DNA from 4 places in the Paracerasibacillus soli genome. Region 3 is predicted to be linked to each of the others. Evidence: riboswitches for the same ligand, from Rfam matches in the RefSeq annotation. Region 3 holds a riboswitch; each other region holds the start of a gene.
What was found. Region 3 has a riboswitch for thiamine pyrophosphate ahead of ACFFIS_RS16770 (YkoF family thiamine/hydroxymethylpyrimidine-binding protein). Riboswitches for the same ligand answer to the same signal wherever they lie in the genome.

Region 1 (3,147 bases), on a different contig from region 3:
TTTTGTTAAATAAGGATGTCCTGTTATATTTTCAGAGACTTTATTTTTGGTGCAGATGATATCCGTTTTTCCGGTAACGACAACAGCTGTTTCATATTTGTTTGCTACTTTACGTGCAATATCTATCGCGCTTTCATCCCCTAATGAATCGACACCTTTTACTTCCCAAGGTGTATCGGCTAGATAAGCGATTTCTCCCGCATTTCCTTTAATAACAGTTGGCTTTACTTTAGATAAAACTTGATGAATATAATTTGCTCGATAAGATGTAGCTGCTATACCAACTGGATCAATAACAACAGGAATACCATATTTATTAGCAGTTTTCCCGGCTGCTATCATAGCTGGAAGGTCTTTTTCTGTAGGAGTTCCGATGTTAATGAATACGCCATTAGAGTGGGATGTCATTTCATCTACTTCTTCCAGTGCTTTTGCCATAACTGGACTACCACCAAAAGAAAGTAGTCCATCAGCGACAAAATTCATCGTAACTTCATTCGTTAAATGATGAATGAGTGGGTTCTTTTCACGAACTTGATGGATGATTGCTTGATTCATGATTTGATCTCCTCCAATTTTGTTGTTTCGTTTATTCGTGGTGCCCAGTGATTCGTTGGGCCGCTTCCGTTGCCAAGTGGAAGTGAATGTTTGATAGCCAATGTAATATAAGTTTTCGATCTTTTTACAGCATCATAGAAAGATGCACCTTGTGCTAAAAATGCCGTTATGGCAGCTGATAGTGTACAGCCAGTACCATGTGAATTTTTAGTTTCAATTCGCTGTGCGGAAAAAGTAAACATGTTGTTCCCATCATACAGAAAATCAACAGCATCACCTTTTATATGTCCACCTTTTATGAGAGCGGCTTGTGCACCGTAATGTTTCACAATTTGTATCGCTGCTTCTTTCATGTCGTCTTCCGTATTAATTTTTTCGCCAATGATTGTTTCAGCTTCTGGAATATTTGGTGTGACAACAGTCGCCAATGGTAATAGATGGTTACATAAATATTGCTGTGCTTGCGTTGAAATAAGTGGATCACCACTTGTCGCAACCATGACAGGATCCATGATGTAAGGTGCATTAATCTCAGGAACCCTTTTTTCTATGACTTTCATCATGTCAACATTTGCAATCATGCCTGTTTTAAAGGCATGGATTGGCATGTCATTCATAATAGATGTGAGCTGTTGTTCAATCATATCAGTGGGAATGTGGTAAACACCCTGAACACCTGTTGTATTTTGCGCAGTTAAAGAGGTAATGACAGACATCCCGTATGATTGTAATTCTTGAAAGGTTTTTAAATCAGCCTGTATACCTGCCCCACCACTTGGATCAGAACCAGCAATCGTTAAAGCACATGGAATATGTTTCATCAATAAACACCTCGAATATTATTTTCTCGTATTCTAGTCTTGCAAACGTATAGAAATACAGATCTTTAATAGCTTCGATATTGGATAAACTTCCTTACTTCCATTCTTCTAAGAACTAAAACACCAATCAATGCACCCGAGATACTACTAACCAAAAAGGATGGTAGAAAGAAAAAGATACCGTGAGCACTCCCCATGACCCAATTGGCAAATGGAACGCAGAAAAGGGAAGCGATAATCCCAGTTCCTAGTATTTCCCCGATAGCAGCTAACCGCCTACTCTTAAATTTTTGATAAAAAACTCCAGCAATCATTGCTCCAAATATCCCTCCTGGAAATGCTAGTAATGTCCCAAGACCAAGTAGATTTCTTACGAGACCAATCATGAATGCAATTATAATAGCCGGTCCTGGCCCGAGTGTTACTGCTGAAACGACATTCACTGCATGTTGGACGGGATAAGCCTTGGCAATACCAGCTGGAAACCAAAGAAATTGTGCACCTACAACACCAATGGCTACGAATACAGCCATTGTGATAAGCAATCTTGTTTTATTCATTTCATGCAAACCTCCTTAATATTGGTGGAACGATGGACATCTAAAACAGAAAAAATCAAGTTCAGCATGCATGAACCTGATTTCCGATGAGTGAAATAGAAGATGACAAGTTTTGTCGGTCCTACTTCCCTCCGCTGGTATCATCCAGATCAGGTTCAAAAGAGTTGGAATGCTTTTCGCTTTCCTCTCAGCCCAAAAGTTTTGGGCACCCCTAGTAGTGATTAAAACTAATAATCTATCTGCTTTTTTTGTTTTTCATAGCCGTAGTATATTTGTTCCGGTTCACCCCAATCAAGTTCATTTGGCAGGCTTAGACCTGTTTTGACTGTGCAAAAGCGGCAACTACTTGTACAGTACTAGTGCGACCCAAAATCATAAAGGTTGCCCACTGTCTTTTGCTTCAGCATGCATGAAAATCTAAAAAGGACCGCATCCATGGGGGATGCAGTCCTTTTGCATGACATATAAAGGTCATGTATGTAAACTGCACTTCCCCACGCCGGTATTATCCGGATCGGGTGCAAAGAGTCAGGACAAATCTGTCCTTCTCAGCTATTGAAGCTCCCCTAGTGCGAATATCCAATTTTTCTAACAATACTATCATATCGGTAATTTTCTAAACTGTAAAGTAAATGGGACTCGTTACTGGCTTTACGCTCATATCACATGCTAAGTTAACTGTTGTTTAGCAAATTCACGATACAATGCATGTGTTTTCAACAGCTTATCATGTGTACCCATCCCAGTAATTTTACCTTTATCTATAAAAATAATATGATCTGCATGTACAATAGTTGAAAGTCTGTGGGCAATCATAAAAGTTGTTCTACCTTCCATCAGTCGGGAAAGTGCTTCTTGTACGATTCCTTCTGATTGACTATCTAGGCTGGCAGTTGCCTCATCCATTAATAAGATTTTAGGGTTGCGGAGAAATGCACGTGCGATGGCTATGCGTTGACGTTGTCCACCCGATAGTTTAATGCCACGCTCGCCGATTTCCGTATCTAATTTTTGTGGGAATCCAATGATAAATTGATCCGCATACGCCATCTTCGTAACTTCCCAAAGTCTTTCATCTGAAATATTTTGATCCTCTAATCCATAACATAAATTTTCCCGAATAGTACCTGCCATCATCGGGCTATCCTGGGAAACATAGCCAATTTGTTTGCGCCAACTTTGTAAAGAAAATGATTGAATAGGTGTAT
Region 2 (3,147 bases), on a different contig from region 3:
GGTAACAATTATGGGGGCAGGCCTCGGTGGCTGGGGAATAGCTTTCCTATTTGCATCTGCAATTGGATTTATTATTACTTCCATTGTCGATTCATTCCAAGGTGCAACTGCTTAAATAATGAAGTAAATATGAATGGAAAAAGAGTGCATGTAATATTAAAGTGTGCTCTTTTTTTAATGGGGAAATTCGGGCTTTTTAGGATCAATTTGATATTCTGTATAAAAAGTGAATTTGCGTCCACACCATATTATGAGATACTTTACGCTATCATCTATTGGTAAAATAATAATTTTCGTTATAAAAGGACATAGTAAACATGCAAAGGAGGCTATTACGATGTCTGAGGAAAATAAAAATCGTCGAAGAGATAAAGGAAAACAGAAAAATATCGCGAATAAGTATGACACGAGCCCAAAACATGATGTGGAGATCTCAGAGGAAAGTGAATTTCTTAACCTAGATGGTAAGAAAAACAAGCGTAAGCGTAAATAACTACATGTTAGGTTATAATCAAAACGCAGAACAAATAGAAATAAGCTGGCCTATCACCAGCTTATTTTTTTAGACATACTCCCGTCTGATTAAGTGCTAAAATATCGCTTCTGTAGAATTTTTCGCTTTTTGCGAGTGTGGCTTCTATAGCCTACCAACCTCAACACATAACATACACCGCAGTTACTTAAAGTACTAACTATTAGATTCCCTGATCTTATATTCAAGTATATTTTTTATTGGATAACCATGTTTCCTTTGTGTAAGACATTTCCCAGAAATGGAGTTCGTATTCTTTTGCAATAACAAATTGTTCTTTTACTTTTTCTTTCTCCTTTTCATTCATGTCTGCAACAAGTGTATTTAACATGTCAATCATTTCGCTTGTTGCATCTTGAAACCAGTCGCTTGCATACATTTTAATCCAATTACGATAAATATCCGGTTCAGGTGTAGCGTTTTCATTTTTCTTACCTATGTCAGCATATAGCCAATAACAAGGTAGCATTGCCGCGACAGTATGAGCTAAGTTCCCGGACATTGTCGCACGGTATAAATGAGATGTATATGCGTAAGCTGTCGGAGCAGGTTTAAAGTTTCCCACCTCGTCTTGCGTGATATTTAAAATTGCTGCGTGTTCATTGTGAACCGTTAATTCAGCTTCAGCAGTAGAGCTTGCTTTTTTCGCCAAAATTGCTGTTAGTTTAAAGTCATCTGCTTGTGAAGCCGCAATCGCATGAATTTTACCGTAATGTTTTAAGTAATAAATGTCTTGTAAAATATAATACTTAAAAGTATCTAGCGGTAAATCTCCTCTTACAATCCCTTGAACAAATGGATGATTCAAACTTTGTTCCCAGCTATCTTTTGTAGCCATCTTCAATTGATCAGTAAACTGCATAAAAAAATCCTCCTCTAATCTTTTTTTCTAAAGACTAGTAGAAGGAAGCATTACAAAATAAAGCAAGGTGCACAAATAGGGCGCAAAGCTATTTTAAGAAAAATCTACTTCCCTCCGCTGGTCCTAACCAGATCAGGTTCTAAGGGTGCTAAATTTACATTTATCTCAGCCAATATGGCGCCCCTAGTAGAAAAATTATTATATTCGATTCAACTCCTATGCTAGCAAAGAATCATAATAAGTCAAGTTTTCACTTTGATAATATTGAAGATTAAGAGTTTTTACGTGGTAACCAAAGAGATCGGATTTGAAAAGTGAATGGAAATCTAATGGAAAGCACTATGTATCAAATTTACAATTTGAAATTGGAAAGGGGCCTCTAATAAAGGGGCCCCTACTGTTTCAATGTAACATACAAGTATATTTTTATACTTCCCATAGACACGATGGGAAGCGTTTTATATTTTTCTTTATACGTTTTATAAAGAACTTTCATCGGACCTTCATAAAAAAGGTCAACGTTAACCGCGGTAAAAGTTCCACTCTCGTTTTCTAACTTAAGCAACGTTAGCCCTACCTACTCTAACGTCCCTGCGACCCCTTAGTCGCGCCAGAGTGAATAAGCATCCTCAAAAACAAATGCAGAATGCCAGCTACTCACATGTTACAGCAACCTTACTATAATCTCATATAAACATTTATTTGTCAACATATTTCCTTAGCGAATATCTTTTCGTGTAAAAAGCCAATTTGAAAGGTAAATGGAAGCAATGAGCAAAATTATATTTACACTTGATAAAATAAGGATGGGATGTGTTGGAATGTAGTGTAAGATTATAATGGATGGTTCTAAGTTATTTAATTGTATAAAACCATCAATAGGTTGTGCATAGGTAGACATTTCCAAGAAAGCATAAAATCCTATAAAGAATAAAACAATGACGACTACCGTCGAGAATAGAAAAGAACGAATCGCAAAGTAGATCGGTATGATGATAGCTGCAATACTCACACTCATACTAAGTAATATACATACATCTTTCCAACCATATACGTAAATAGCTTGATAATCAAAGAAATAAAATAAATGTCCAAGTCCAGTTTGAAATATAATGAGAGACAATGAAATTAGAAAAAAAGAGACATATCTACTTGCTACAATTGCTAATTTAGACTGTGGCAAACTTACAAAGAAGGATTCAGTATGTTTTTTACGATCATAATAAAATAACGTGATGATAAAGCTGCTGATTGCGAAAATTAATATGAAAGACGGGGTACTTGTTAAAAAGTAAGTTATCCCTACAAGGAAAAAAACTAATAGATATTGTAGGGGCGAGTTTAACATGACATCCGCTTTTATAGATTGAAGCATATTGGCCATCCTTTCCAAATTAGATAATATCTCGTTTTGTAAAAAATCGAAAAGATATAATATAAGATAGATAGAGACATGCGATTGAAATAACAAAACCAAATCCAATGGTTATATTCGGATTTTCCACGAAAAACATAACTTTCGCAATGAACCAATCAGGTATATTTGCTAGTACCCCTAATGCCCGTGAATTGATGAAGATGATAAAAGCTAATGTACTTAAAAATACGACTATACCTTGTATGATTAAACTTTTGTAGGCAGATTGAAAATAGTAATAAAAAGGTAAAGAAATCGCAAGTAATATGAACGTGATATGAAGTGTGAGAATCCCTTGCGAAATAGTTAATGGCTGAAATGAAGCTGGATTCCCAA
Region 3 (3,147 bases):
CTATTTATTATGGGAATTCTAGCTGCCTGGGTAGGTGGCGTATTTAATAGTGACTTACTTTTAAAATCATTAGAAGATCCAATTAATATTACACTTGCCGTACTTATTGCAGGATTACTATTTAAATGGTTCCAATCTCCTTTAGAAAAAGGGATTCAACTTGCAAGTGATAAAACGCCGTTTCCACTTTTTGTTGCATTAATTGTTGTTGTCTTAGGACTTTTGTCAAGCGTTATAACAGCGATTATTGCAGCACTTGTACTCGTATTAATTGTAAGTGTTCTAAAGTTAGACCGTCAGTCAGAAATAAGACTTGTCGTGTTAGCTTGTTTTTCAATAGGTTTGGGGGCTGCCTTAACGCCAATTGGAGAACCACTTTCCACGATTACAACAAGTAAATTAAATGAGCACTTTTTCTATTTAATGGATTTAATTGGTCCTTATGTCATAGTAGGAATTATTGGTTTGGGAATTTTAACAGCGCTTTGGATTAAGCCGGTTCAAGCTAAAAATTCCTTAGCTGGAGATAAGCAGACAGAAACGTATGGGGAAATTTTGATACGTAGTGTGAAAATCTATTTATTTGTGATGGGTCTCACGTTACTAGGAGCTGGTTTTGAACCGTTAATTAATCGATTTTTAATTGGTCTAAATCCGTTTATTTTGTATTGGGTGAATATGCTATCGGCGATACTTGATAATGCAACATTAGCTTCAGCAGAAATTAGTCCGGAGATGACTGCTGGGACGATAAAGGCAATCTTACTTGGGCTACTAATTAGTGGTGGAATGCTCATACCTGGTAATATTCCAAATATCATTTCTGCGGGAAAGTTAAATATTACGAGTAAAGAGTGGGCACGTTACGGCTTACCAATTGGACTAGTTGTTATGGCAATATATTTTGTTGTGTTGTTAATTTTTTAAAAACAGTTGAAATGCTTTACTTTACAAATAAAATTGTCATGCTATGATGAGAGTAGAAAGCTGCATAGAAATGAAAAGCACTAGGGGAGCTGTTTATCGGCTGAGAGGAACTTATTGTTCTGACCCTTTGCACCCGATCTAGATAATACTAGCGTGGGGAAGTGTAGTCGGTGTGTTCGGCATACTCAATTTTTTAATGTGTATGGTATTCATGAATATTGAAGACTGCATTCCCCTGGGATGCAGTCTTTTTGCATCCAAATTATCCTGAAATATGCAGTTTGAAAACAAGGGAGGATATGGAGATGGCAAATCAAGTTTGTGGTAATACGCAGATAGTGGGAGCAAGTTTTTCACTGTACCCAATGTGTGACCGTTTTGTGGATATCATTTTAGAGACGTTGGAGAAAGTAGACACTTCAAAGGTTTGGGTAAAAACGGACGATGTGACAACGACTGTGAGAGGAAAAGCTGTCCATGTATTTGATGTAACAAGGGCAGTATTTTTACAAGCTGCACAAACGGGGGAACATGTCGCATTTCAAGCTACATATTCTGTTGGTTGTCCGGGGGATTCAGCTGGAGATGTCTATTTAATTGAAGATGACAATCCGGTAAATGTGCAGAACACAGGGTCTATTAAGCAATATATTGCCGCAAAGTTTTCACTTTATCCACTTGGTGGTGGTCAGTATATGGATGTTATTTATGAACAAATTGAAGCAATGAAAGACTTTGTTTCTGTTTCCCCAGCCCATTATGCGACAAGATTAACAGGTGACGCACAGAATGTTTTCAGTGGTTTAGAAAAGGTCTTTAACGCGACAAAAAATGCGGGTTCAACACATACAGTGATGACGGTAACCATTTCTGCTAACAGTCCTTCACATCAGGATGTTGATATACATGCGTAATTGGCGCTTTAAAGAAATTGTTGTGATGGCTGCGCTGTCAGTTGTCTTTGGTGTTGTATATCTGGCGTTTTTACCTTTAGGAAAATTACTAGTTGGTTTGATGGGACCAATTGGATATGATTTCATTTTTGGAATTTGGTTTATCGTTTCAATTATTGCGGCCTATATCATTCGTAAACCAGGGGCAGCATTTTTATCAGAAACAATTGCAGCGATGGTGGAAGTGCTTATCGGAAATGCAACAGGGCCGATGTTGATCATTACAGGTATGGTACAAGGAATTGGAGCAGAAGCAGTTTTTGCAGCTACAAGATGGAAAAATTATGCGACATGGGTACTAATGGCTGCTGGAGTTGGATCATCCGTAACAAGTTTCACATATGGTTATTTCATGAGTGGATATAGTGCACTTTCAACTCATTATGTCATCGCAATGTTCGTTACTCGGGTCATTAGTGGTGCGCTTATTGCTGGACTTTTAGGGAAAGCGTTAAGTGATGGATTAGCTAGAACAGGTGTATTAGCTAACTTCGCCATAGGGAAAGAAAAGCGAAAGGGTCGTGTAGCATGAAAAATAAGCCATTCGTTTATGTTGAGAATCTCTCATTACGCTTTGATCATACAAATGAAATAGAAACATTATCCAATATTAGTTTTGCCATGCAAGAAGGGGAAAGTCTTCTCCTTCTTGGCCCAAGTGGCAGTGGTAAAAGTACGTTAACATTTTGTTTAAATGGCCTATATCCGCGAGAGTTAGATGGAGAAATGACTGGGGATATTGTCATTGCAGGAAAAAGAACAAACGATTATCAACCAGGTGAACTAAGTCAGTTTGTCGGTGTTGTTTTCCAAGACCCTGAAACACAATTCTGTATGTTAACTGTAGAGGATGAAATTGCATTTGGCTTGGAAAATATGTGTACGCCATATGAAAAAATGTCAGCAAAGATTGATGAAGTATTAGCGCTTGTAGGTTTATCGAAATATAAAACTGCTACCATTGCGCGACTATCAGGAGGGCAAAAACAAAAGCTTGCACTTGCATGCATTTTGGCACTTGAACCAAAACTACTAATTTTAGACGAACCGACGGCGAATTTGGATCCAGTTTCGGCCAAAGAAGTGATGAAAACAATAAAGAAATTAAAAGAAAAAGTAAATTGTTCACTCATTATAATCGAACATCAATTAGATGGTTGGACAGATGTAGCTGAACGTTGTATTTTATTAAATCAAAAAGGGAATATCTTTTTTGATGGATCATTACGTGATGCGATTGCCCACGAATATCCAAAATTAATAGAGG
Region 4 (3,147 bases), on a different contig from region 3:
CGAGAGCACAAGGCCTTTATCGGCAACTGCGCCTATATCAGTTCCAGCAGATTTTGCTGATAAACTAGGAGCTACTTGCACAATGTAGTCAGAAGAAAGTGCCATACCCTGCCCTGCAATCGCAATCGCGACAGCAGCAGTCATTGCCGGTAAACCAGAGCGAACTGCAGCTGGTACTAACAGAGCACAAATAAGCGGAACAGCTGGTGTTGGCCAAAAGAATAGAGATATGACATACGTCACAACGACCAAAACAAAGAAGGAAATGTGACCATTAACCATCCACTTTTGAATTGGTTGAATCATCCGTTCATCTGCGCGTAAATCTCGCAAAGAATGGAGCAAGGCCAACATAAACGTGATAATTAAAAAGATATTAAATAACTCTTGTGCAGCCACTAGATTAGCATTGAAAATTGCTGTAAAACCATCAATAACATTTCCTTTATATACCCACGCAATAATAAATGTACCTAAAAGCGTCGGTAATACAACACCTTTACGAAAAATCATCGTAACGATAATCGCCAATGTAAACAATCCGTATAACAAGTGCGTTAAAGTTAAATCCACATGACCCCATCCTTCCAGCATGGACTGTGCTATAACCTATGCACCGCATATGAACATAGTGAAGGATAGACAATTATATTTTTATAATTATTTCATTCAAAAATCCGATCATAATGATGAAAAAAGGGATAACCCATTTTCTTAGGATTATCCCTTACTTGTGAGCGGAGCATGTTTGTTACACTGCCTTTTTAAGTAATGCTTTTGGTTGCTGATTAAATAACAAAAATGTACCTAATACACAAATAATTGTGGACGGTAACATGTATGAAATATTATACATAAATGACCATGCCCAGTAATTCCAACCATCTGGAGTTGATTCCGCCCAAAAAATAACACCTGCAAATAAGTGACATAAGAAACGTAAGACAGATCCTAATATGATACCTGCCGTTATATAAGATAAGTATGTTTTTATTTGTCTATCTTTTACTGCCTCACTAATTTTGCGCGCAAAGATACCAGCAAATCCTAATACTGTAAAGGCGAGACCATATTCTATAAGAACTTGAAACGGGTTTAAAATATACCCACCAAAAAGTAACTTTAAACAGCCTAATAAAAATCCAGCTAACAGACCACCCTTTAATCCCCATCTAAAAGCGATAAGAAAAATCGGTATCATCACGAGTGATATAGAACCGCCATTCCCCCAGATTTTAAATTTTAAGAACGGTACATTGTCTAGAATAAATGCTAAAGCTGTAAACAAAGCAACTTCTATTAAAAATAATGTGCGCTGTCTATCCACGTCAAACTTCCTCCCCCTCATAGTGTTGTTAAAACAACGCAAAAAAAGCAATGCCAAGGGGAAGCTTCCTGATGGGAAAAATTCCGCTCACAACATTGCTTATGAACCATCAAAAAAGCCACCATCCCTACGCTAGTTCTAACTAACAGGTTCAAAGGGTCTGAACTTCACGTTCACTCTCAGCCGATAGGCTCCCCCTGAGGCTCTACTATTCGCTTTTTTTGTCACTATTAATCATATCGTACCTTTTATCTTTATGCAAGGTTCATTGACGACTTAGGTATGCTTCTACCCCAAGCATGCATAAATCAATTGCTTGCTCCCGAAACTCAACTTTACTTAAATCAACGATAATAGATTTCATGTTATTATTGAGCTTTCAACATTTGGACCATTTTATCCTCGTATTGCCGTTTCTTCTTCTTATTGTTAACTCGTTCAAAGTATGTAATAACATCTGCCAATGCTTCTTCGAGTAGTTGCTGATTATTACCTTGTTTAAAGTATGTTATCGCCTTTTCATAGTATTCTGTGGCGACTAGATGATTTGGTTTATTTTGTTTTTCAAAACAGTATGCAAACTGCATATATATCATCCCTAATTTAGTAGATGGGCGTAGAACTTGCTGTTCATATAGACGTGTTGCCTGATCATAGAACGGTATCGCCAACTCATAGTTTTCATCATAAAAATGATAATAACCAATGTCTGTTAAAACCTCAGCAAATAAGACTGTGTTACGATTGTTTCCTTCACTCAATATTGTTAAAGCTTCTTTTAACAAGTTGTAAACAAGCTGTTTATTTTCTTCCAATGTGTATAATTTCGCAAGACTAATCGTACTATGAAGCAACACATTATGTTCTTTCTTTTGTTCAGCAATTGCACGAGCTTTAGTCAAATAAGCAATTGCCTCTTCTACTTCGTTAACTTTCGCATAATTTTGGCCAATCTTGAAGTGCAAAATGAGTTGATATTTATCTTCGGCAAGATTATCAAAATGTTTTAAGGCCTTTTTGTAATATTTATTCGCCCTAATAAATTTATCCAAATTCTCCTCTGCTTCCCCAAGAATCATATAACAACGTGCAAGTTTTATTTCATTTGCTCCTTCTCTTTCACACATCATGACGACTTTCGACATAATTCGTCGACATAATTTATGATCGCTTAAAAAAGCGATTTGGCCTAATATAATCAGTTCATCGCTTGTAGCATTGGTCCTTTGTTCATATTGCTTTTGAATTATTTCTTTAGAGGAAATATATTCTTTCATCTCTGCATAAGAAATTGCTTCCATATAGCAGAGTAAATGTTCTACATCTAATCCAACTTTATTTTGTTTTCTAAAATCCCCTATTTTGGCAACAACATTCGGGTAATGCCCTCGTTTAAATTCCTCTCGTAGGATAGATAATCCTTCAAAATTATGCTTTTCCAATACCTTAGTTAGCGCTTTATCTATATTTATAATTTCTAGCATGAAACTCCCTCCATTCTATTCACCATTGTTACTATATTTAGCTAGTTTTAAACGAGGGACTAAATTTATTTGATTTTCATATTTTCCGATGAATAAATATCCACCGTCATTCTGCCATTTTTTGCTGAGGCACGAATTAATAAAGCTTGGTTATATTCATTTTTAAAAACAAAGTCTGGTCCCCACCAACTTACTGTCGCATCTTTACCAGGTGGAACGTATGGAACCTCTCGACTATGAGAGTACCGTTCGATCATTTGGATACCTTTCAAATTAACAGCATTAAATAATGTCGATGAAACTTGGCAAATACCTCCACCGATATCTTCTGCTAAT

Region 1: linked by a shared signal. The riboswitch ahead of thiW (energy coupling factor transporter S component ThiW) and the one ahead of ACFFIS_RS16770 (YkoF family thiamine/hydroxymethylpyrimidine-binding protein) in region 3 are both predicted to bind thiamine pyrophosphate.
Region 2: linked by a shared signal. The riboswitch ahead of tenA (thiaminase II) and the one ahead of ACFFIS_RS16770 (YkoF family thiamine/hydroxymethylpyrimidine-binding protein) in region 3 are both predicted to bind thiamine pyrophosphate.
Region 4: linked by a shared signal. The riboswitch ahead of thiT (energy-coupled thiamine transporter ThiT) and the one ahead of ACFFIS_RS16770 (YkoF family thiamine/hydroxymethylpyrimidine-binding protein) in region 3 are both predicted to bind thiamine pyrophosphate.

What each region holds. Positions count from the first base shown of each region.
Region 1 covers NZ_JBHLWL010000061.1:89,536-92,682, reverse strand. The annotation lists gene thiM (hydroxyethylthiazole kinase) at 1-558, opposite strand, end outside; gene thiD (bifunctional hydroxymethylpyrimidine kinase/phosphomethylpyrimidine kinase) at 555-1,379, opposite strand; gene thiW (energy coupling factor transporter S component ThiW) at 1,445-1,939, opposite strand; TPP riboswitch at 2,049-2,162, opposite strand; partial or broken gene ACFFIS_RS14970 (lipoyl synthase) at 2,209-2,339, opposite strand; TPP riboswitch at 2,414-2,517, opposite strand; gene ACFFIS_RS14965 (ABC transporter ATP-binding protein) at 2,609-3,147, opposite strand, start outside.
Region 2 covers NZ_JBHLWL010000067.1:49,190-52,336, reverse strand. The annotation lists gene ACFFIS_RS17120 (hypothetical protein) at 1-115, shown strand, start outside; gene ACFFIS_RS17115 (hypothetical protein) at 338-493, shown strand; gene tenA (thiaminase II) at 717-1,394, opposite strand; TPP riboswitch at 1,487-1,589, opposite strand; gene ACFFIS_RS17105 (ABC-2 transporter permease) at 2,113-2,769, opposite strand; gene ACFFIS_RS17100 (ABC-2 transporter permease) at 2,789-3,147, opposite strand, start outside.
Region 3 covers NZ_JBHLWL010000065.1:122,979-126,125, reverse strand. The annotation lists gene ACFFIS_RS16775 (DUF1646 family protein) at 1-927, shown strand, start outside; TPP riboswitch at 1,000-1,104, shown strand; gene ACFFIS_RS16770 (YkoF family thiamine/hydroxymethylpyrimidine-binding protein) at 1,233-1,841, shown strand; gene ACFFIS_RS16765 (ECF transporter S component) at 1,834-2,412, shown strand; gene ACFFIS_RS16760 (ABC transporter ATP-binding protein) at 2,409-3,147, shown strand, end outside.
Region 4 covers NZ_JBHLWL010000040.1:238,505-241,651, forward strand. The annotation lists gene ACFFIS_RS12300 (hypothetical protein) at 1-573, opposite strand, end outside; gene thiT (energy-coupled thiamine transporter ThiT) at 752-1,327, opposite strand; TPP riboswitch at 1,435-1,535, opposite strand; gene ACFFIS_RS12310 (tetratricopeptide repeat protein) at 1,696-2,811, opposite strand; gene ACFFIS_RS12315 (VanW family protein) at 2,877-3,147, opposite strand, start outside.